3 regions of the Bacillus sp. Medicinal_06 genome follow, and region 3 is predicted to be linked to each of the others. Evidence: riboswitches for the same ligand, from Rfam matches in the RefSeq annotation. Region 3 holds a riboswitch; each other region holds the start of a gene.
What was found. Region 3 has a riboswitch for thiamine pyrophosphate ahead of thiM (hydroxyethylthiazole kinase). Riboswitches for the same ligand answer to the same signal wherever they lie in the genome.
Positions count from the first base shown of each region.

Region 1 (8,205 bases), on a different contig from region 3:
TGCATATTATTGTGAAGAGTTGATGTATGTTTGTAAAGGAATTGAACATAAAGAAGAAATCCTGCGGAATTATATATTTATACAATTACACGATTGTTTACCGTCATTTATTAAGCAATTTCTAAAGAATAAGCGTTATGCAACGATTCATGATATTTTATTTTACTGGTGTGATGATGAACAACGAATGGGCTTAGAGAAGAAATATAATTTAAGTTTTATTTATGAACGATATGCGTGTGGATAAAAAGAAATTTTTCAATATAATGTATAGATGAAAAAAGGGGTCTCATTTTAAGTGAGACCCCTTTTTTCGTCGTAAATGTAGAAGGCTGTTCTAAGCTTCTTGTTGGTTCTTACGGTGTTCAGGAATATAAATATATTGGGAAATGATGGTTAGCACCCCTATAAAAAATACAGGGAATATAGCAGCCATATGAAAACCACTATAAATAATATTTGTTATTAAGCCGCTTATAATAATAAATGCAGTATATATATGAGAAATTTGTTTCTTCAGTCGAATTTTGAATGCTTCCATCAATGATTCAATAGCAACAAATGAGATGACGATACCCAAAAAGACAAGGTTCGTATTGTAAATGACTAAGCAACAGATTAAACCGAGAAAAGCTATATACTCAATTATTAATGGTATATTACGTGACATATAATATTACCGAACCAAATAAGGCAGTGGATTTACTGCGTTTGTCTTTTCAAAATTCCATTCACCATTATGTAATTCAAAATGGAGATGTTGTCCAAATGAATGACCTGTATTTCCCATATATCCTAATAATTGCCCGGTTTGAACTTGATCACCAACTTGTACTGAACGGTCTTTCATATGAGCGTAAACGGTTGTATATAGTTTACCTCGAATATGATGTGCTACAAATACGACATTTCCATAGCTAGCAGAGTAATAAGACTTTATAACTTTACCTGCAGCAGCTGCATGAATTGAAACATTACCTGGTGCGGAAATATCTATACCATAATGCATTTGTTCCCAGCGCATATCAAATGTAGAACTAATCGTTCCTTGAGTAGGGAATTTAAAAACAGCAGGAATAGAAGGAGCGGCTTGTCTCGTTTGTGGTTGTTTTTGAATAATATAATGCTTTGCTACAAATCCGTAAGATGTTCCGAAGCGAACTTTGTACCAGGTACCAACTGTTTCTATAACAGTGACTTGTGTTCCGTTTTGTAAAGCCCCAATTACAGCAGTATCTGTTCCAGCTCCACGGCGGACTTTTAAGGTAGGTGTAGCAACGTAAAAGGAAGATTCATTTTGTATTGTAACCCCTTTTACTAATGCTTCTGATGTATGAGATACAAATTCTTTTTTTACATATCCTTGTTGCCCATTATGTGAGACTTTATACCAATCCCCTTTTGTTTCTTGGACGGAGATGAATTTACCATTGGATAATCTATCAATAATAGAGGATTTGATATTTGGTTTAGAACGAATATTTAACACATTGGCATTTACGATATAACTATTGTTCCGTTCAGTATATTTAGTAAACGCAATATTTGTTTTTTTTAAGGAGTTAGTTTTATCTCTTGTATTTATCCTATTATTCAAATATAATATTTCTGGGCCTGGTTTTATATGTTGAATGTTTTGTGTAGGCAATTCTTGGGCTGCTGCAGTACGTGTGTCTACTTGATTTATGGATGGAAGTAGAGATGTGACTGCGACAGTAGTTGCCGTTAAAGCTGTAGCTTTCTGTTTCATCTAATATTAGCCCCCCATCGATGTATTAATATATTTTTTATTATAGTATAAAGATATAATATTTTGTGCATTGTTCACATAACTGTAATATGATATGTGAAAAAAATAACGACTTTTTAATGGAATCGAAATATATTACAAGAATAACAGATAAACAATCATTAGAGTTTGGATAAAAGATAATTATATAAATATCAGTTAAAAAATCGACATAAAACCTTTCTTTTTGAGTGGGAGAGAGGATCCGTCCATGGATAGAAGCGGTCAGGGCCTTTTTCTGCCCCATGCCGTGTGAAAACAAAAAGTGGGGATAAATGGAGAATTGTTTTTGCTTTCATAGCCGTAGCTCATATGTCGAAAAATCAAAATGGAGTTATATAGTATTTTCAGAATAAATATAGAAATACAAATTGAAAAAATGGAAGAAGAACGTTTTTAGGTGGGGAAGAGAATCCGCCTATGCATAGAAGCGACCAGATCCTTTTTAAGTGCCATGCTAATTTAAAACAGTTGCTGATAACACATGACAATGTTATACTGACTATGGTAATTTCATATTGTGCTAGGAGAGCTGGTGTTGCCAGCTGAGAGTAAGACCGAAAGTCTTTTATCCTTTTACTACCTGATCTAGATTATGCTAGCGTAGGGAAGCAATTCGGACATGAACATTAGGTCCCCGTTTCTTTGCGTAAAGAAACGGGGCTTTTTTATTTGCCAATTTAATAGTGAAAACCACTAGGGGTGCTTTGCATGCTGAGAGAGGAATAATCCTTAACCCTTACGGACCTGATCTAGGTAATACTAGCGAAGGGAAGTGGAGCAACGAATAAATGTATTTTTATTTGCTGAACCACTTCTTATATAGAAGTGGTTTTTTATTTTAATAAATAGATATAAAGGAAGGGGAAATATAAATGAAATTTTGTGAGAGGTTATTTGAAACTGTGCAGCCTGTTTGGGAGAAAAGTCATAACCATCCATTTGTAACTGGAATGGGGGATGGCACGTTAGAAAAAGACAAATTCCAATATTACATCGTACAAGATTATTTATATTTGCTAGACTATGCGAAGGTTTATGCAATTGGAGTTGTAAAGGCAACGAATCCATATGTGATGGGGAAATTTGCAGAACAAATAGATGGTATTTTAAATGGAGAAATGACGATTCATAAACAGTATGCAAAACGTCTTGGTATTTCTATACAAGAGATGGAGGAAGCAAAGCCATCTGCTAAAAATTTAGCGTATACAAACTATATGATGTCAGTATCTCAAAATGGCACGCTTGCAGAGTTAATTGCGGCTCTTCTTCCATGTATGTGGAGTTATTGGGAAATTGGAAAGCGTTTAAATGATATTCCAGGAGCGAGGGATCATGAGTTCTTCGGAGAGTGGATTCAAGGATATAGCTCAGAAGAGTATGGAAGTCTTTGCATTTGGCTAATGGATTTATTAAATGAACTAGCTGAAGGGAAATCTGAACAAGAGCTAGCTAGATTAGAAGAGATTTTCTTATATTCTAGCCGATTTGAGTATTTATTCTGGGATATGGCGTATCGTAAGGAGATGTGGGGTTTTGAGGAGCAAGAGCATACTACAATTTCATAATGTTTCCTTTCATTATGATGAAAAGCCAATCATAAACGGTCTAGATGCTTCCGTGCAAGAAAAAGAGTTTGTTAGCATTATTGGGCCGAGTGGCTGTGGCAAAAGTACATTGTTTCGTTTAATTACAGGATTAGAAGAACCTACGGCTGGAAATATTCAACTGACAGAAACAACGAGTCATCCTGTAGGGTATATGCCACAAAAAGATATGCTTCTGCCGTGGAGAACGATTATTGAAAATGCAGCATTGCCGTTAGAGTGCCAGGGGATAAAGAAAAAAGAAGCACATGTAAAAGCAAAAGAGCTGTTAGAACAATTTGGTTTACAAGGATACGAGAACAAATATCCGAAAGATTTATCAGGTGGTATGCGGCAACGAGTATCCTTTATTCGAACCTTATTAACAGGCGGGGACGTTTTGTTGTTAGATGAACCTTTTAGCGCATTAGATGCTTTAACGAAAGCAACGTTGCAAGAATGGTTGTTTGAACAATGGAAACAGTGGCAAAAAACAATTTTATTTATCACACATGATGTGGAGGAAGCGCTTTTTCTTTCCAATCGAATTTTAGTTGTGACCGAGCAGCCTATTACCACTTTGACGGAGCGTATTGTACCACTTGGAATAGATCGCTCAAGAAAAGATTTGCATAAACCTGAGATATTAGCTTTAAAAGATGAATTACTTAGTATGCTGCAAAGGCAGGTGCTCGTATGAAGCGTGTGACAGAGTTATTACCTGCACTGATTTTAAGTAGCATACTGCTCATAGCTTGGGAGGTGGGAGCTAGAATTGTTGACGAGATGTACATATTGCCATCTCCTACTGCAATTCTAGCGAAAATGTGGGCGTTGCAAGATATATTGCTTACAGTTCATTTGCCGGCAACGTTATACGTGGTTTTGATAGGAGTTGTTATTTCCATTGTACTTGGTGTGGGGCTCGCGATGTTAATGAATGCTAGCACATGGATAGAAAGAGCATTTTATCCGTTACTAGTTGCATCACAAACGATTCCAATTACAGCGCTAGCACCATTGTTTGTTTTATGGTTTGGATATTCAATTTGGAGCAAAGTAGTTGTGACCGTTTTGATTACATTTTTCCCAATTGCCGTAAATACGTATGATGGGTTACGCAGTACGAAAAAGGAATGGGAGGAGCTTTTAGTTACATATGGTGCAACGAAAAAAGATATTTTTCTAAAGTTAAAATTGCCATCTGCACTTCCGTACTTTTTCTCTGCTTTAAAAATAGCTGTTCCGCTTAGTGTAATTGGAGCAGCGATTGGCGAGTGGCTTGGTGCACAAGCGGGTTTAGGATACTTTAGTAAACGAATGATGACGCAGTTAGATGGGGCAGGCGTATTTGCACCGATTGTACTGTTATCATTACTAGCTATTTTCTTTGTATTACTCGTTTCGATATTAGAAAAGAAATTCATTAGTTGGAGGAAACATTCATGAAATTATTCAAGCGCATCTTTGTGTTTACATTATTAGTTGTAATGATTGCAGGATGTTCTAGCAATTCAGTATTAGAGAAGCAAAAGAAAGAGAAAGAAATTACAGTGATGCTCGATTGGTATCCAAACGCGGTTCATAGTTTTATCTATGCAGCGATTGAAAAGGGCTACTTTAAAGAAGAAGGAGTAAAGGTGAATATTAAATTCCCATCTAATCCAACCGATCCATTAACGTTAGCGGCAGCAGGAAAAGTAACAGTTGGTCTATACTATCAGCCAGATGTTGTCATCGCAAGAGCAAATGAACAAATTCCAGTGAAATCAATTGGAGCTGTGGTCCGTTCACCACTAAATCATGTTGTATCGTTAAAATCAGCAGGTATTAAATCACCAAAAGACTTAGAAGGTAAAACAGTTGGTTATTCTGGAACACCTTTAAGTGAGGCATATTTAAAAACGATGGTAAAAGAAGCTGGTGGAAATCCTAGTGCTGTGAAAGTAGTAGATGTTGGATTTGATTTGGTGCCGGCGTTAATTACGAAAAAGGTAGATGCTGTCACAGGTGCTTACATTAACCATGAAGTTCCTGTTATGCGCCATCAAGGCCATGAGCCAGCATACTTTAATCCAGCTGAGTATGGTGTACCAAATTATCATGAACTTGTTTTTGTCACAGGTGATAAAACATTGAAGAAAGATAAAGAATCATTACAAGCATTTTTACGTGGTGCGAAAAAGGGCTACGACTTCATGAAGAAAAACCCAGATGAAGCACTAAATATTTTATTAGATCATCAAGAAAAAGAAAACTTCCCGCTTGTTCCGGAAGTTGAAAAAGAAAGTATGAAAATTTTATTAGAGAAAATGGAAACGAAAGATGAGCCATTTTTATCAGACACAAAAGAGTCATGGGAAAAACAAAATAAATGGTTGAAAGAAAAAGGAATGACAAAAGAAAGCATTCCTGCCAATGAATTATTTGAAAATATTTTAAAGTAGGCGAGTGAATATGAAAGGCGAGCTCCATGTTATCTCAAATGGTCAGATGACATTCGAAGAGTTAACGAATGTAGCGATGCAAATTGAGAGTGAGATTGATTATTTGCATATTCGTGAGCGAGAAAAAAGTACGAAAGAGTTGTATGAAGGTGTGGAAGGTCTCCTAAAGAGGGGCTTTCCAGCATCTAAGCTTGTGATAAATGACCGAATCGATATTGCAATTTTATTACATATCCCTCGCGTCCAATTGGGATATCGAAGTGCAGATGTTAGGTCTGTGAAAGAAAAGTTTTCGTATTTGCATGTTGGGTATTCTGTGCATTCTTTGGAAGAAGCGATAACAGCTTTCAAAAACGGTGCAGATTCTCTTGTTTATGGCCATGTATTTCCAACGGATTGTAAGAGGGGCGTTCCGGCAAGAGGATTAGAAGAAATTTCAGATATGGCAAGGCGATTAACGATACCGATTACAGCTATTGGAGGGGTAACACCTGAAAATACAGCAGAGGTTCTTCGGTCTGGTGTGAGTGGTATTGCTGTTATGTCTGGAATTGTCAGTAATCGTACTCCATACGAGAAAGCAAGATTGTATAAGGAAACAATAAGAAAGTGGGCGGAAAATCATGAGTAAGGTATATGATGTAGCCATTATTGGCGGTGGTGTAATGGGTAGTTCAGTTGCACATTTTCTAGCGGAAAGAGGATACCAAGTGGTGATTGTTGAGAAACAAAGAATTGCATCTGAAGCTTCTAAAGCAGCGGCAGGTTTGCTTGGTGTACAGGCGGAGTGGGATGCGTATGATCCACTATTTGAGCTTGCTAGGAAAAGCCGTGAAATATTTCCGCAACTTGCAGAAACGTTACGTGAAAAAACGGGTATTGATATTGGGTATGAAGAGAAAGGTATCTATCGTATTGCTCAAACTGAAGATGAGAAGGCAAGAATACTAGATATTATGGGCTGGCAACAGAAAACAGGTGAAGAATCATATTTTATGACCGGGGATGAGCTTCGTGAAAAAGAGCCATTCCTCTCTTCATCCATTATGGGGGCTGTATACTATCCGAAAGATGGTCATGTCACTGCGCCGGAACTTACGAAAGCATTTGCGCATTCTGCAGCCGTTTCTGGAGCTGATATATATGAACAAACAGAAGTATTTGATATCAAAATAGAGAACAATCGAGTAGTAGGGATTATTACGAATGAAGGTATGATTCTATGTGAAAAGGTAGTAATTGCCGGGGGCTCATGGAGCACAAAACTTCTTCATCATTTTGATAAAGAGTGGGGTACATACCCTGTGAAAGGAGAAGTTGTTGCTGTAAAGAGCCGTAAACCCCTACTAAAATCTCCTATTTTTCAAGAACGATTTTATATCGCGCCAAAACGTGGTGGACGTTATGTAATTGGAGCAACAATGAAGCCTCATACCTTTAATAAATCTGTACAACCAGAAAGTATCACTTCAATACTAGAGCGTGCTTATACAATCTTACCAGCTTTGAAAGAAGCAGAATGGGAAAGTGCTTGGGCGGGGTTACGCCCGCAATCTAATCACGAAGTTCCTTATATGGGAGCGCATGAGGAAATAAAGGGATTGTATGCTTGTACAGGCCATTACCGAAACGGAATTTTATTAAGTCCTGTTTCTGGTCAATATATGGCAGATGTAATAGAAGGAAAGCAGGGGAGTCATTTACTAGATTCATTGCTTTCTAAAACGGTTTAGAAAGGGGATGGAAGCTTGAACTTAAAAATTAATGGTAAGCAAGTAGAGGTACCTGGGAGTGTTAAGACAGTAGCAGAACTGCTTACGCATTTAGGATTAGATACAAAGATTGTTGTAGTAGAACGCAATACAGATATTTTAACAAAAGAAGACCATCAAAGCGTATCTGTTTTTGATGGAGACCAAATTGAGATTGTAACTTTCGTAGGAGGCGGTTGATTATGTTAAACATTGGACCATTTACATTCAATTCTAGACTTTTATTAGGAACAGGAAAATTTTCAGATTATGATGTACAAAGAAAAGCAATTGAAGTATCAGAAGCAGAAATTTTAACATTTGCAGTACGTCGTATGGATATATTTGATGCAGACCAACCGAATTTGTTAGAAAAAATTGATGTGAAAAAGTATACATTACTACCAAATACAGCAGGAGCGAAAAATGCTGAGGAAGCAGTTCGTATTGCGAAATTAGCAAAAGCTTCAGGGCTTTGTGACATGGTAAAAGTAGAGGTTATTGGAGATGACAGAACGTTATTACCAGATCCAGTAGAGACATTAAAAGCCTCTGAAATGCTACTAGAAGAAGGTTTTATCGTTCTTCCTTACACATCAGATGATGTTGTATTAGCTCGTAAATTACAA
Region 1 covers NZ_JBWYHD010000004.1:2,448-10,652, forward strand. The annotation lists gene AC1M36_RS10280 (DUF3965 domain-containing protein) at 1-247, shown strand, start outside; gene AC1M36_RS10285 (hypothetical protein) at 338-670, opposite strand; gene AC1M36_RS10290 (SH3 domain-containing protein) at 677-1,750, opposite strand; TPP riboswitch at 2,305-2,416, shown strand; TPP riboswitch at 2,478-2,580, shown strand; gene tenA (thiaminase II) at 2,665-3,360, shown strand; gene AC1M36_RS10300 (ABC transporter ATP-binding protein) at 3,329-4,078, shown strand; gene AC1M36_RS10305 (ABC transporter permease) at 4,075-4,827, shown strand; gene AC1M36_RS10310 (ABC transporter substrate-binding protein) at 4,824-5,825, shown strand; gene tenI (thiazole tautomerase TenI) at 5,836-6,456, shown strand; gene thiO (glycine oxidase ThiO) at 6,449-7,558, shown strand; gene thiS (sulfur carrier protein ThiS) at 7,574-7,777, shown strand; gene AC1M36_RS10330 (thiazole synthase) at 7,780-8,205, shown strand, end outside.
Region 1: another riboswitch for thiamine pyrophosphate. It lies ahead of tenA (thiaminase II); the one in region 3 lies ahead of thiM (hydroxyethylthiazole kinase).

Region 2 (8,205 bases), on a different contig from region 3:
CCTTCTAATGCCCCTCTTTCAATTACATCTGGTCTTCTTGGTTTCCGGAGAACCCATGAAACACCCTTTTCATCAGTAGCAAATACAACTTGAAAGTCCATTCCTGATTCATTTAATTCAGCGCTTTCTTTATTTAATTGTAAACCATTCTTTTCTGCAATCTTTAACATTGCTTCTATACTTTTCTGTTCATTTGTATTTGTCATAGATAGACACTCCTCTGAAATTTTTCATATAATTACAAAAAACACAGACTGGGTGCCCGTGTTTTTTGTAAACGAAATGAGCTCTTATAAATATACTGTCCTTATTTTTATTTCGCTCTTCCTTGCACCCACGTAGCAATATCATTTATAACATACTCAGGAATATTGGCTGGACTATAATATTCATCCGGTTTACTTAATTCCCCATCTCCTTCTGTAAAGAAGTGATTTAACTTTGGATAAAGTCGATAATCTACATTATCTCGCTCTTTTAATTGTTCTTTCCAAAGAGGAATTTCGATTTTTGATTGAACTTGATAGTCTCTTTCTCCTTGAATAATAAGAAGCGGTGTCTTTTGTTCTTTAGACATTTCTGCCGCCTTAATTTTACGGATAGAATCCCAAAATACAGGCGCTCCTAAATAAAAATCTTTTGGAGGGTTTTTTCCAGAAAAATTAGGGTCATTTAATAATTCATATTGCGCTTTATAAAATTTATATTCCTCAGCTGTCATTCTGCCGATAGAATACAAGTAATCAAATTGATCTAAAACAACATCCTGGAATGTACGAGCTGGTCCTCCCATCACAATTGCCCCAGCAATATTTTGATTTTGGTCTTTTTCGATCATTTTCGGAACCATCATTCCGCCTTGACTATGGCCGAGAACATAAATTTGATTCTTGTCTATCATAGGATTATTTTGAAGAAAACGAGTCGCAAAAAGTGCATCATCTGTTGTTTCTTTATCAACTGTATAAAACGGACTAAATTGTGTTTTCAATCCATGTTCATATGTTCGTTTATTATAGCGAAGAACAGCAATTCCTTTCGAAGCAAGACCTTCAGCTAAATCGCGAAACGGTTTTAAAGCAAACGCAGTTTCATCTCGATCGCTTGCTCCAGATCCTTGCACAAGAATAACCGCTGGGAAAGGCCCCTCTCCCTTTGGAACAGACAGTGCTCCTGGTAATGGGAACGCGCCACTTCCGACTACTACTTCTTCTTCAGTAAACGAATCAGGATTACTATATGCCGGGCGCTGTGCAACAGAGTCGGATGACATACTAAGCTGGAAATCGTCTATTTTTCCAGATGGATCTAATCTAAACATGAAAGGTACAGTGAATTTTTCAAATACTAATCCAATTTCAATGTTTGTATGAACGGAATTCGTCTCTTTTTGCTTTACCTCTCCAATTCCAATAAAAGAACCTGCTTGTAACTGCAGGGGAAGTTCCTTCCAATAACTCTCCAGCCACTTTTCAGATATTATCTTCTGTAAAGGTCGAGAAGTTAAATCAAATGCAGATTTATAATTTTCAGTATGCATATAACGGATAAATGTAAGAGTAGTAGATATAACAGGATTTTCATCATCAGCATTGTTTATTTCTTTTATATTTGTGTTTGTTTCTTTGGATGTTGAGGTAAATTGATGGTTGAATGGATTATTATATGTATAAGGATAAAAACTTATTTTCAATGCATCTGTATTTCCCCTCTCATACAGACTTGGAGAAATTGCAAAATTTTTAGGTTGAATGGATTCTGCTGCGTATGAAACTGAGGGAATGCTTATTGCACAAATTGTACTAACGAGTAAAATCTTATTCGTTATTCGTTTTCTCGTTTTCATATTTATTGACTCCTTTCAAAGTTAAATTCTTTTAATACAACATTCCAAGCATTGTAAGGAAAATAAAAAACATCAAAGAGATTAATAAATTTCTTTACGCCCTCTAACAAAGAATGTGATATTATAAACAAACTTCAATAAAAACTACCTTCTTCCTCCTTTTTATTATGTAATTTTTTAATAATATATGAGCATCTAATTAGTGAAGTTGATTCTTCTAAAAACAGAGAAATAGAAATATTATTTTCGTACAAAAAAATGACTAAACTAAGTTAGTCATTTTCTATACTTTTTACACGCGTGATAAGAGACATATTTGTTTCTTATAAACTTATATCTTCTACTTGTTTTTCTACTGGCCATTTTTCTAATGTGTAAGCCATCTCCCAAAATGAATATTCATATTGACTACTAATGACAAAATGCTGTTTCATGCGCTTACGATCAGTTTCTGTTACTGTTTCTGCAATGGCATCTAATCTGGCAATTTGCTCTTCTACTAAAGTACGGAACCAGTCAGAACCATATGCAGAAATCCACTCTTGGTAAATGGGTTCTTCCGGTTTACATTCCTTAAGTCGCTCACCAATTTCATAATAAAGCCAATAGCACGGCAAAATCGCTGCGATAACATCCCCAATATGTCCCTCGTATGCAGCGCGATACATATGTGATGTATACGCATAAGCCGTCGGTGCAGGAATGAACGATTCTTTTTCTTTTTCCGTAATTCCTAATTTTTTCGCAAAATTCTCATGCAGCGATAATTCAGCTTGGTATGTATTTTGTGCATGGTGCGCCATACGAGCTGTCGTTTCTAATTCAATCGCTTTTGCTGCTCCTAACGATTGGACTCTTGCAAAATGACTTAAATAATATGAATCTTGCAGAACGTAATAGCGAAAACTAGCTAAATCTAATGTTCCGTTCCCTAGTTTTGTCACAAATGGATGATTAAAACTTGCTTCCCAAATCGGATTAACTTCTTTACGTAATAACTGTGAAAATAACATGATAGACCCTCCAATAAACGTTTTAATAATAAAAAAATGAAACAAGTTTCTTAACGAATTGCTCGTTAGCTACTAGATTACTGAGACTCACTTCAAGTAGGTGCGCAAAATAAAAAAGCTTTCTTTACACACACGTAAAGAAAGCGGACTGGACATTATCAATATTTAAAAAAATATCATATTCTGTCACTTCCACTTCCCTACGCTGGTATTACCCAGATCAGGTCCTAAGGGTTTCAAAGATATTTTTTGATCTCAGCCTTTAAAAGGCCCCCCTAGTGGATAAATATATATAACTATTTAACTTTGATATTAATCATAACATATTCTAGAATACTATCAAATATTATTTGTAAATTCAATATCGCTAACATATAGGCACGAAAATGTTAGCAATCCTCTTCTACTAATCTCGCTATTTGCTCCTTCACATTCAAATTACAAACACCACCGTGATAACAAATCACCGTCTCAATATCAAATTCTAAAAATCTTCTAAGCGATTTTGTAGCTGTATCCATGTCTGGCGTTGTATGCGGAACAGGTCCTTTTAAGTTTCCACCAACGCATACTATCGCGTCGCCCGCAATTAATGTTTTATATTTTTCACTATATAAACTAATATGTCCCGGAGTATGCCCTGGTGTATGAATCACTTCAATGCCTCCGAAAAATGGTAGTCTTTCTCCGTCTTCTAATGTCCGATTTACTTTTGCCGTCGGAGGATTTTCATATAGAAATTGCATAACTTCTGGAAGTGCATCCCATTTGTCTTTACTCATTTTACTTGGATCCGTTTTCATTAAATGCACTTGTCCTTCAATATATGGCTTGTCTAATTCATGTGCGTATACTTCAATAGAATGGCCTGCCTTCTGCTGTATTTCAGGAAGACTTCCAATATGGTCTATATCTTGATGGGTTAAAATAACTGCTTGTAATTGTTCAAAAGGGACACCAATACCAATCATTGCATCACGAATCCCTTCTAATTGGCCTGGCATACCAGTATCGATTAATATAGCTTCTTTTTCATCCCAAAGTAACGTGGGATTTAATTCGAATTCTTGAATTTTTAATTTTAACACCGCTAAACCGTTTTCTATTTTCATATTACACGTCTCCCTCGATACATAAATTAGTGAAGGTATTTCACTTACTAAAATGTATCACGTTAAGGATATTTAATCAAACACTAAATTTATAATCATAACACAAAAATATTTATTTGTCAAATTTCTTTATTTGATCTACAACCAGAATTTTTCATCACACATCTTTCCGATACAAATTAATTAAATCTTTCAGAGCTGCCGCTGCTGCTGCTCTTGGGTTCGAGGCTCCCCCGATTGAAGTAACTCTTCCCATCGTATCAGTATGAAAAGTGATTCCTTTTTCCGTTCCATTTACATGAGCTAAAGGATGCTCTTTCCCTATTTCACGCGGACATACTTCAAGTTTAGGGTTCCCTGAATGGTCTCTATATGCCGCTCCAATTAGTTTTAGAGATTTACCTTGTGCTTTTGCTTTCTCTATATCTTGTTTCGTAATACCCTCTATCCCATTTACATTTACGTAATCAAGAGAGTATTCTGACTGAAATAAACTGTTCGCTAACAATAATAGTTTACAGGCACTGTCCATTCCACTTACGTCTAATGATGGGTTTGTTTCAGCGATTCCTTTTTGCTGCGCTTGATGCAGTGCTTCCTCAAATGTTACATCTTTTTCGTACATCTTTGTAAGAATATAATTTGTTGTTCCATTTAAAATACCTTCTATACTTTCAATTTGGCACCCTGCTAAACTAAATTGTCCAATATCTAATGTAGGGAGCGCAGCTGCAGTTGCACCACTATAACGAATACGTACGTTAGCTTTCGTTGCTTTTTGCTTTATTTCTTTCCATGCGCTAACGAGTGCACCTTTTGAAATAGCGACTACATCCATATGATTTTCAATCGCTGTTTCAATATATGTTCTTCCAGGTTCACCTGTTTGAAGATTAGTTGGTGTTGATTCTATTAATACATGACCAAAAGGCATTTTTTCACTTTTATCGAGTGGATAGTTTTTGAGATATCTCTCCAATGCATTAGAACCTGTACCATAAGTTAATAATTCTTTAATATGTAAACCTTTGGCGCTAAAGAGATTGACTGTACTTCCCATAACTCCAGTAAGGACAAGTTCGATACCGTACATCTCATTTATATATAAAGCTTTCTCAAATACCAATCTTACAAACTCTTTTCCAACAGTTCCATATCCAGATATTACTATGTTAACTCTCACATCATCACCTCAAACTATTGTGCTATTTTAATGTTAACTCCATTATACTCCGAAAATATGATGTGATTCACGAAAGAAAACTCCCTCAAAAAAATTTGAAGGAGCTGCTACATTTCAATATAAATATGAAGCCAGTTATTTCGGTAAATTGGATAGCTTTTCAGCAATCTTTCGGTAAAAAGCATTAATATCAGAGAACCCTAAGGAATCCGAGACACTTAATCCAACCATATCGAGGTGATCCCAGTTTTGTTTTGTCTCAATATGATTCCATTTCCCAAGTTCTGGCGCACTACTATTATTTATAACCACATCAGTTGATGGTCCTACCATAGAGTTTGTATTTACTACTCCGTCATTTTCCCACCAGGATGAATCAATGAATGTACGATTCTGTTCGTATCTTGCATATGACCCTAAGAAAATTGCATTTCCCATCAGTGCCTTATTCATGGTGATGTGCGGTAAATGAATTCCCGTTATAGGTGCTACTTGTGTTGCATGTCCACTGTAAGAAAAATAATATACATCTGGTTGCGCTTTTACCCAAGTGTTCAATTCCTTTGCTCCATCTGTACTTAAATCCCATTGGCTTATATCTTTTGTATCCTTCAAAATGGAACTATTTAAGACACGGTTTGAATATTGATAAAATGATTCCCCAGCTCTTTTTTTAATTCCCCATTGATCCAATTTAAAATCGTATAGTGATAGATTGTTATTTTCTCCAACTCCAGCAGTTGCGACGAGTAATTGCTTTACAGCTGGCAAGAGTAAACTTCCATCTGCAAGGGTTGTCCCATTGTGAGGAGTGGCTAATGTCGTTACACTATGAACGTATGATTTTCCTCCCTGAAACAACGGAGACATTTTCACATCAGCATGTTGTTTTACATATTCTCTCTCTTCTTGATTCCCTTCTTTTAACAATTGGACTAGCGTACGTATTGTTTGTCCTCCCATACTATGTCCTACTAAATGAAGCTTATTTGTCTCACTCCAATTTTGAACAAACCCTGTATATGTTCTTCCATATCGATCGTGTCCATGTTTTTCGGCATGAGCTGCTCCATAATCTACTGTTCCACCATTGATTTGAGCGTATAACTCACAAGCACGATCCCAGTTACTTGATAACGGCCCAACAGCGGCAGTATGAACATTGTATCCATCTCTCTTTAAATTTTCTTGAATATCGTGAACACCACCCCAATACTTTACACCCAATAATTCATCTCTGCCCCATCCTGTAAAACCATGTACAAGAATAATCGGATTGTTATTTTTCTTCCCTTCTTCTGCTTGTATTGGCATCGGTAGCATTACACTCGAAGCGATACAACATAAAATTAATAATCCCCAAAGTAATCTTTTCATTTTACATCCCCTTTTCTTTTTCTCTACATCCCTAATAAAACGCTTTCAATTCTACCTCCTTCTTATGTGATAGAAAAAAGATCCACAAAGATATACCAACGCAATTTGCAATGGCTATATAATGTGGATCTCCAATTCTCTATCACATTTATTAACTTAAAAATAATGTAAACAATATTATTTGAATTGTCTATCTATTATGAAATATTACATAGTTGATAAAGTTTTGTTGACAATTCCCTTTCCCTTTTAACCTTCATCCTCAAAAGTAACAAATTTGACCGATATTAATTTATGAAAATCTTTGACTTGCCTTTTTATCTTTAAATATTCAGTTTTTAATGTATTATCTGTCGACATTTTAGGCTTTTCGTAACCCAATAATTTTTTGAAGTGAATAATCTGTAACTTTGTTTCATCCGCTTTTATCTTTCTATATACATCCTTTTTTGCAACAATAAGATACCATTGAGACTTATAATCACGAGAATTTCCAATCCAAGCATCGCTGTCATATGAAACAGGAATTTCTTTACTGTTTAAATCGATACTTGTAATATGTTTTTCCTCTTCATGTGTAAATAATAACGAAGCTTCTTTTGGGATTTCCGGTAATTTTTTTATAGAAGTATAACCGGAGCGATTATTCATATCATTCTTCCGCAAAATTCGATCTTTTATCATAGCTTGCGCTGTTGTTTCATCTATAATAAGCACTTTATTTTCACCAAAAACGCCCGTTTTCACTTCAAATACTTCTTTTTCTTCTATATTTTCTTTGTAACGTTCAAAAATAGGTAAAGTAAATTGTTCGTCTCCAATCATTATCATCCCGTTCGCAGGCCGTTTATTTTCTTCAGAGGAAGAACAGGCACTTAGGCTTATGACAATCAGGACAATTAATATAAAAAAAGATATTGTTTTTCTCATTATGACTCCTTTCATTGTCTAAATTAATTTTCAAGTATACTCATTATGGTTATTTTCCATTTACCTTTGATACAATCAAAACTTAATAGTCATATTTTACTGATCCATAGTCCTATAAAGTTTTTGTAAGTAACGCCAACGAGTCATAAAAAAATACAAGATTTGTATACATACAAATGAAATTAAGATGATAATTGAACTATTTAAAATAGAAAAATCCACTAATTGTTGCAGTGCGGTATATGCAACTGCAGTATGAATTACCGCAACAACAATTGGTAAAAAGAACATGATTAACAACTGTCTTGTTACAACACCTTTTAGTTCTCGCTTACTTAATCCCATTTTTGAAATCATTTTATATTGTTGTTGATCCCGGTCTAAATCTGTATATAAACGGAAATAAATAAAGCTCGCTGCAAATGTAAAAAAGACAATTCCTACTAAAACACTCGCCATAAGTAACAATCCGTTTGTTTGTTTCGCTTGTAACCACTGCAATGCTAAAGCTTCAAAATAAAAGCTACGCTCTCCATTCTCTATACCCAATATGTTATTTAATTGATGTGAAATTTCCTTTGTTCTCATCCAATCATCTACAACAAATCCGTAAATACGCTCTTTAGAGAACGTGATATCCTCACGAGCAATGAATGGAACTTTATCATATACTTGGTCTTGTACTGCAATTAAAGTATTTCCTACTTCATGTGGTAGAACCAAGTTCTTTACAGCTTTCTTTAC
Region 2 covers NZ_JBWYHD010000001.1:26,056-34,260, forward strand. The annotation lists gene AC1M36_RS00135 (macrolide 2'-phosphotransferase) at 1-206, opposite strand, end outside; gene AC1M36_RS00140 (alpha/beta hydrolase) at 314-1,846, opposite strand; gene tenA (thiaminase II) at 2,170-2,859, opposite strand; TPP riboswitch at 3,040-3,146, opposite strand; gene AC1M36_RS00150 (MBL fold metallo-hydrolase) at 3,249-3,971, opposite strand; gene AC1M36_RS00155 (homoserine dehydrogenase) at 4,129-5,154, opposite strand; gene AC1M36_RS00160 (esterase/lipase family protein) at 5,290-6,477, opposite strand; gene AC1M36_RS00165 (lipoprotein BA_5634 family protein) at 6,781-7,461, opposite strand; gene AC1M36_RS00170 (ABC transporter permease) at 7,558-8,205, opposite strand, start outside.
Region 2: another riboswitch for thiamine pyrophosphate. It lies ahead of tenA (thiaminase II); the one in region 3 lies ahead of thiM (hydroxyethylthiazole kinase).

Region 3 (8,205 bases):
AAGAGATTCTTTGTTCATCGTATAATACGGATTTATGAGGTATTTTTAATCAAGATTTGTTAAAGAAATATAACAACAATAGGAGGTTTACACTTTTGTAATCAATTACACTTTTGTAATTGATTACAAAAGTGTAATTGAATTTAAATTTTAGTTGTATTATAATTAACTTATAAATTTTCGTTTGTTAAATAATTAATGTGGAGGGTATTATATTATGACTAAATTTAAAAATGACCTTGATTTAAACGATAATCATAATGAGATGAATGATGTTACAGGTTCATTTGAATCATTAATGGAATCATTAGAAGCATACCAAGGTTATATTGGAAAAAAAGTATCTGAACACGCATCTAATAAAGAATGGCAATCAGTAACAGAGTTATCTAACCAAGGGGAGAAAGTTGACTTATTTATAAAGAAGGTTCATGAATTAAAAAATGAATGGACTAATTTAATATTTGATGAAGAAGAGCAAGTAGATAGTGATGGAGCAAATAGAGAAGAGATTTCTGCAACAGCAAGAACTAGTTGGAAAATTACTGAGGGGAAAATTCGTATCGAAACTGTGAGAATTGAGGGTACACCATATTCTAATGTCATTCCACTAGCCTTATTTAAAGGTATTGTTTTTTGTGCCCTCAACTATGTAGAAAAACATAAATATGTAAAAACCACGAATGTATTAAACGACATGGGTAATGAAATCATGTCAAAGAGCGAGTATAAAAGGGCCCCGCGCATTCCCATTTACGCTACATTTAAAGTATTAATGAAAGAGAATCTTTTTAAGAATGACGAGGGAAACTCTCATAAGTATTTACTGGCTGGCTCAAGGGAACAGTTAATTAACTGGGTTGATAGCTTAAAATAATAATGAGTTGTTAAGAAGTTGATTCGAAAAATCGTTGAATGACGGTTTTTTTGGTCAGTTTCTTTTCATTTTTACTGTCTTTTACTTCTGTTGTGATTCATATCATTTAAAATCGGTCGTGATTTTTGAATAATACTATTATGAAATGATCAAACTTTATTTCAAAGTAACATTCAAACAAGGTATGCGATAATGTTAGCCTGTTTTATTCCTTTTTAATTAAAAAATTCTAAGTCCGTTTTAGTAAAACTTCTTTATAAAAACTAACTCCTTCACCAAGTTATATCCACTTATTTCGTTCAAAATTTTTCGAAATGGGTGGGTTTCTTCTATATAATATAAAAGAAGCGCGTAATTTAAGGATAAATTACGCGCTTCTTTTTATGTGCAATTGTAAAAGTATTAGATATCATTATTAACTTAAGGATGAAAGGTGTTTTAGGATTTATGTGCAGTTACACTTTATAGAGATAAATCACTGTCTGTAGCTACAATTACTTCATTTACATCCTTTCTGATCAGTTGGCTTTTAACAGCATTAAACTGTTTGCCAGTTTGTTTAATTACTGTCAATTTCAAACGCTCAGGTAACATTGGCAAATCTTCTAAATTCCACTTTTTGTATTTCACATCATAGCTTTCTGGATCTGCTAATGTAACAAGATGTCCTAAAGCCCAAGTAACGATATATTTATTACCTTCAAGATAACCATTTCCTTTTTTATCACACTTCAATACACGTGCAATATCACGTGCAACAGAAGGTTTTTCAGCAATTACAACACTTTTTGCCATATTTCAAACATCCTTTCAAATTTCCGTAAGTTAAATATAGCATACATCCTTTGCGGATTCAGTTATGCCGAAGATTCTAACCTTTTGTTATTAATTAAATACTCTACATCTTTAAATAGTTAAGATGTGAAAGTTTTTAGTATTTCGTATATAACAAAATAATTGTTTTTCTTTTTGAAAGGAAAAACAATTATTATGCAAAGTGGAAAAGTATCAAAGCGCGACGTCGCGAAGTATATGAAACAACAAAATTAAGATGATGAACCATGTAATCTTGCGTTAGCGGAAGTGTTGGCGAAAATTCAAGTTTGGTTCAAAAATATAAGAAAAAAGCCTGTTTTTCCTTACCTCAAAAGGGAATTGGGCTTTTTTATTAATCTTATAGACAGGGTAGGTTTCCTTATATGAATAAAAAAGCGATATAAATAAATGGTATGCGTTGACACTGTAAATGAATTTCATTATCATTAAAGGAGGTTGTCTGATTATTGCTAAAATGTCAGATATAAAATCAATTATTAAATATAGTAAAGTATAAGTTTAATTGATAATCAAAATCATTTGTATCCCGCATGAACGAGCAGTAATACTCCCACCTCAAAATTCTGTGAAAGCAAAGAAGTTAGGTGGAAGACAAACTGCATGTAAAAGCTCGATTGGTTCAACTAATAATCAGTGGGGGATGGAGAAAACCCACACTGATTAAAGTTTCACTTTATGTTTTATATCATTCTATGTATAGATGAGGGGGATAAAATGATAGGATTATAGTCTGTTTGAAATCAAATGATAACGATAGAATATAATCTGCACCATGAAGAAATTATGAAAAAAAGATATTTGTTTATCATGCTTATTGTTTTATCAATTGCGTCTATTTTTATCGGTGTAAAAGATATTAAGCCGACAGACATTTTACATTTAGATCAAGGACAGCTCCAAATTTTACTTGTTAGCAGATTACCGCGCTTAATTAGTATTATTGTAGCCGGTATTAGTTTAAGTATAAGTGGCTTAATTATGCAGCAATTGAGCAGAAATAAGTTTGTATCTCCAACAACTGCGGGGACGATGGATAGCGCAAAGTTAGGCGTTTTAGTTTCATTGTTGCTATTTACGTCAGCAAGCCCACTTGAAAAAATGTTGGTAGCATTTATTTTTGCGTTAGCGGGCACATTTTTATTTATGCAAATTTTAAAGAGAATTAAGTTTAAGGATACAATTTTCATTCCACTTGTTGGGATTATGTTTGGAAATATTATTAGTTCCATTACAACATTCTTTGCTTATAAATATGACTTAATTCAAAATATCAATTCATGGCTACAAGGTGACTTTTCAATGATTATGAAGGGAAGATATGAAATTTTATATTTAAGTATCCCGCTTGTGATCATTGCCTTTTTATACGCAAATCGTTTTACCGTTGCTGGAATGGGAGAAGATTTTGCAGCGAATTTAGGGATGAATTACAACCGTGTGCTAAATATCGGTCTCATTATCGTCGCTTTAGTCTCTGCATTGGTTGTCTTAACTGTCGGAATGATTCCATTTTTAGGGCTTATTATTCCAAACATTGTTTCGATTTACCGCGGGGATAATTTGAAAAATAGTTTGCCACATACTGCTTTACTCGGAGCAGTTTTCGTACTTGCTTGCGATATACTTGGTCGCGTCGTGATTTATCCGTACGAGATTTCTATCGGTCTTACAGTAGGGGTAATCGGAAGCGGAATCTTCCTTTATTTATTGATGAGGAGAAACGCATATGCAACATAGAAAACAAATAAATCATAAAAAAATGTTGGCAGTGCTTGCCATTTTATCAGTTATAGCCATTGGGATATTTTTATTTATTAACTTAAATATGAATACATTAGATTATGCATTGCCAAGAAGAGGAAAGAAATTGTTGGCAATGGTTATAACAGGCGGAGCAATTGCGTTTTCGTCTATGATTTTTCAAACAATTAGTAACAACCGTATTTTAACACCTAGTGTCATCGGTTTAGATTCACTTTATATGTTTATTCAAACATTTGTTGTGTTTGTGTTTGGATCACAGCATATCGCGATGATGAATACAAATATTAACTTTCTTATATCGATAAGTTTAATGGTTGTATTTTCGCTATTCCTTTATAAGTTTCTCTTCAAGAGGGAAGGCAACAATATTTACTTCTTATTGTTAATCGGATTAATATTTGGTACATTCTTCCAAAGTTTATCTTCCTTTATGCAAGTGCTCATTGATCCAAATGAATTTCAAATTGTACAAGGAAAAATGTTTGCTAGTGTAAATAACGTAAAAACAGAGTTACTTGTAACGTCTATTATCGGAATTGTATTAGTTATTGCATATGTGTATAAGGAACTGAAGTTATTAGATGTATTATCACTAGGAAGAGAAGAGGCTATTAATTTAGGTGTAGACTACGATAAAGTTGTGAAAAAACTGTTAATTGTAATTGCGATTCTAGTTTCTATTTCTACAGCATTAGTTGGACCAATTACATTTTTAGGATTACTTGTAGTTAACGTTGCACGTGAATGTTTACGTACATATCAGCACAAATATTTAATAGCAGGTTCTATCTTTATTAGTATTATTGCTCTAGTAGGAGGACAATTGATTGTTGAAAGATTGTTTGAATTTAATACAACTTTAAGTGTTATTGTGAATTTTGTTGGTGGAGTATACTTCATCTATCTTCTATTAAAGGAGAGCAAGACATGGTAGAAGTAAGAAATGTATCAAAACAATATGGAAATAAAAATGTTGTTGAGGATGTCTCTATTAAAATAGCAAAAGGGAAAATAACATCCTTTATTGGGCCGAATGGAGCTGGAAAAAGTACAGTTCTTTCGATGATAAGTAGGTTATTAAAAAAAGATTCTGGTGAAATTTATATAGAGGATAAAGAAATTGGCGAATGGAATAGTAATGAACTTGCCAAGAAAATCTCTATTTTAAAGCAAACAAATCATATTAATTTAAGACTTACAATTCGGGAATTAGTTAGCTTTGGAAGATTTCCATATTCACAAGGCAATCTATCAAAAGAAGATTGGAATCATATTGAAGAAGCAATCCGTTATATGGAGCTTGAAGATATTCAATATAAGTATTTAGATCAGCTCAGTGGTGGGCAACGGCAAAGAGCATATATTGCGATGGTCATTGCTCAAAATACAGAATACATTTTGCTAGATGAGCCGCTTAACAATTTAGATATGAAACATTCTGTCCAAATTATGAAAGTGCTGAGACGCTTAGTTGAAGAGCTTGGCAAAACAATTGTAATTGTCATTCATGATATTAACTTTGCTTCTTGTTACTCCGATCGCATCGTTGCTTTGAAAGATGGAAAAGTAATGAAAGAGGGAGCAACACATGAAATTATTGATCCGGTTGTTTTGAAAGATATTTACGATATGGATATTCATATTGAAAAAATAGCTGGCAATAATATATGTATTTATTTTTCATAGTGGAAGTTATTTTGATAGTAATAACTTACTATCGACTTAAAATAATTTTAAAAATTTTATAGAGGTGAAGGAAATGAAGAAATTAGCAATGCTATTATTAACTTTCATGCTTGCTATTGTAGCTGTAGCATGTAGCAATAATGCTTCTTCTGATAAGAAGACAGAAGCAAGTGAAAGTAAAGAAATTACGATTAAGCACAAATTAGGAGAAACAAAAGTTAAAACAAACCCGAAAAAAGTTGTCGTATTTGACTTTGGTTCATTAGATACATTAGATAAATTAGGTGTTGACGTAACTGGTGTACCACAAAAGAATATACCAAAATACCTTTCTAAATATGAAGATAAAAAGTATACAAACGTTGGTGGTTTAAAAGAGCCAGATTTTGAAAAAATTAATGAAATTAATCCAGATTTAATTATCATTTCTGGAAGACAATCTGATTCATACAAAGAATTTGAAAAAATTGCTCCAACAATTTATGTAGAACAAGATACAAAAGATTATATGAAGTCATTTAAAGAAAACACAGAAATGTTAGCAAAAATTTTCGGTAAAGAAGATAAAGCGAAAAAAGAAATTGCAGCAGTTGAAAAAGATATAAAAGCATTAAATGAAAAAGCTACGAAAAGTGATAAAAAAGGTTTAATTATCTTAGCAAATGACGGTCAAGTAAGTGCATATGGTCCAAATTCTCGCTTTGGCATTATTCATGACGTATTTGGTGTGGCTCCTGTGGATACAGAACTTAAAGCGGATACTCATGGTAATAAGATTTCATTTGAATATATCTTAGAGAAAAACCCAGATTACTTATTTGTAATCGATAGAGGTGCTGTTGTTGGCGGTAAATCTTCTGCAAAACAAGTTGTGGAAAATGAAATTGTTAGCAAAACAAATGCTGCGAAAAACGGCAATGTAGTTTACTTAGATGCAAACTACTGGTACCTATCTGGTGGCGGTCTTGAGTCTGTATCAGCGATGGTAAAAGAAGTATCTAAAGCCTTAAAATAATAAGATGAGAAACAGTGATAGGATTCATTTCCTATCATTGTTTTTTTATAAGAAAGTAAAGAACTTGTTATTTTACGAGAATAAGAGTAGACTCTGAAGTAGATGAATAAGAGCACATGGGAGTTTGCGGATGCAGACTGAGAGTACGGCTAAACCGCCCGTTGACCATTGGAACCTGTTGGATAATGCCAGCGTAGGGAGAGTGTAAGCAGCACATGTTCAGGCACTTTGCATACGCGAAGTGTCTTTTTGTGTATCTCCCATAATAAAGTTAGGGGATGAAAAGAATGAATATACAAGAAATCGCAAAAGTAGTGGGGAAAGTAAGAGAATTCAATCCACTTGTGCATAATATTACAAATGTCGTTGTAACAAACTTTACAGCTAATGGTTTACTCGCATTAGGAGCTTCACCTGTTATGGCATACGCAAAAGAAGAAGTGGCAGAAATGGCAAGCATTGCCGGAGCACTTGTTTTAAATATGGGTACACTTCGTCCTGAAGAAGTAGAAGCAATGTTACTTGCTGGGAAATCAGCGAATGTGCATCACGTACCAGTATTATTTGATCCAGTTGGTGCAGGTGCAACTTCTTATCGAACAGAAGTTGCAAGACATATTCCGAGTGAAGTGAAACTAGCGATGATTCGCGGGAATGCAGCAGAAATTGCTAATGTTATCAATGAAAAGTGGGAGATTAAAGGTGTTGACGCTGGTACTGGAAATGGTGATGTTGTCGGAATTGCGAAACAAGCAGCAGATGAACTAGATACAGTCGCTGTTATTACAGGAAAAGAAGACATTGTAACAGATGGTGAGCGAACAATCATTGTTCGCAATGGTCATCCAATTTTAACGAAAGTGACAGGAACAGGCTGTTTATTAACTTCTGTAATGGGAGCATTTGCAGCAGTTGAAAAGGATTATGTAAAAGCAGCGGTTGCAGCATTAACGTTTTATGGGGTAGCAGCGGAAAGAGCTGCAAGTAAAACAGTAGAGCAAGGACCAGGAAGTTTCCAAATTGAATTTTTGAATCAGTTAGCAAACACTACTAAAGGTGATATTGAACAACATGGAAGTATCCAAGAGGTGCAGTAAGAAGGGATGAGAGGAATGGCACGTATTGATCAACAACAAATGTCAAAATTATTGCAAGTATATTTTATTATGGGGAGTAATAACTGCAAGCGGGATCCATTACAAGTAATGAAGGAAGCGTTAGATGGCGGAGTGACGCTTTTTCAATTTCGTGAAAAAGGTGAAGATGCTTTAACTGGAGAAGAACGAGTGCGTTTTGCAAAGCAGTTACAAGCGCTTTGCAAAGAATATGATGTACCTTTCATTGTGAATGATGATGTAGAACTAGCAATCGAGTTAGAGGCAGATGGTGTTCATATCGGACAAGATGATGAAGGAATTACATCAGTTCGTGAAAAAATGGGAGATAAAATTGTCGGGGTATCTACTCATACAATAGAAGAAGCTCGTTTTGCAATTGCAAATGGCGCGGATTATTTAGGTGTGGGTCCAATTTTTCCAACGAGCACGAAGAAAGATACAAAAGCGGTACAAGGAACGAAAGGCTTGCGGCATTTTAGAGAGATGGGAATTACAGTCCCGATTGTTGGAATTGGAGGGATTACCGTTGAAAATGCTGCTTCTGTTATAGAAGCGGGGGCAGATGGAGTTTCGATTATTTCAGCGATAAGTTTAGCAGATTCACCTTATGAAAGTACGAAAAAAATGACTGGTCTTTACTGACAGTCATTTTTTTGTGGAGGATATGCTATATATCGTTGAAACTCCGATATATAGAAAAACACTGATTATAGAAATGGCTCTTTTTTACAGAATAAAATAAACTATGCCGCTCAAACTAGGATATATGAATACATCTTGTTTCGGAGGGTACAACATGATTTCATTACAGGATATTGTAGCTGCTCATGAGAAAATGAAAGGCATTGTCCATATGACACCGCTAGATTATTCGAGCACGTTTAGTGAACTATCACATAATGAAGTGT
Region 3 covers NZ_JBWYHD010000010.1:22,855-31,059, reverse strand. The annotation lists gene AC1M36_RS21380 (hypothetical protein) at 218-877, shown strand; partial or broken gene AC1M36_RS21375 (toprim domain-containing protein) at 1,355-1,672, opposite strand; gene AC1M36_RS21370 (ABC transporter permease) at 2,498-3,451, shown strand; gene AC1M36_RS21365 (iron chelate uptake ABC transporter family permease subunit) at 3,459-4,412, shown strand; gene AC1M36_RS21360 (iron ABC transporter ATP-binding protein) at 4,406-5,164, shown strand; gene AC1M36_RS21355 (siderophore ABC transporter substrate-binding protein) at 5,238-6,179, shown strand; TPP riboswitch at 6,286-6,396, shown strand; gene thiM (hydroxyethylthiazole kinase) at 6,467-7,276, shown strand; gene thiE (thiamine phosphate synthase) at 7,292-7,939, shown strand; gene ilvA (threonine ammonia-lyase) at 8,094-8,205, shown strand, end outside.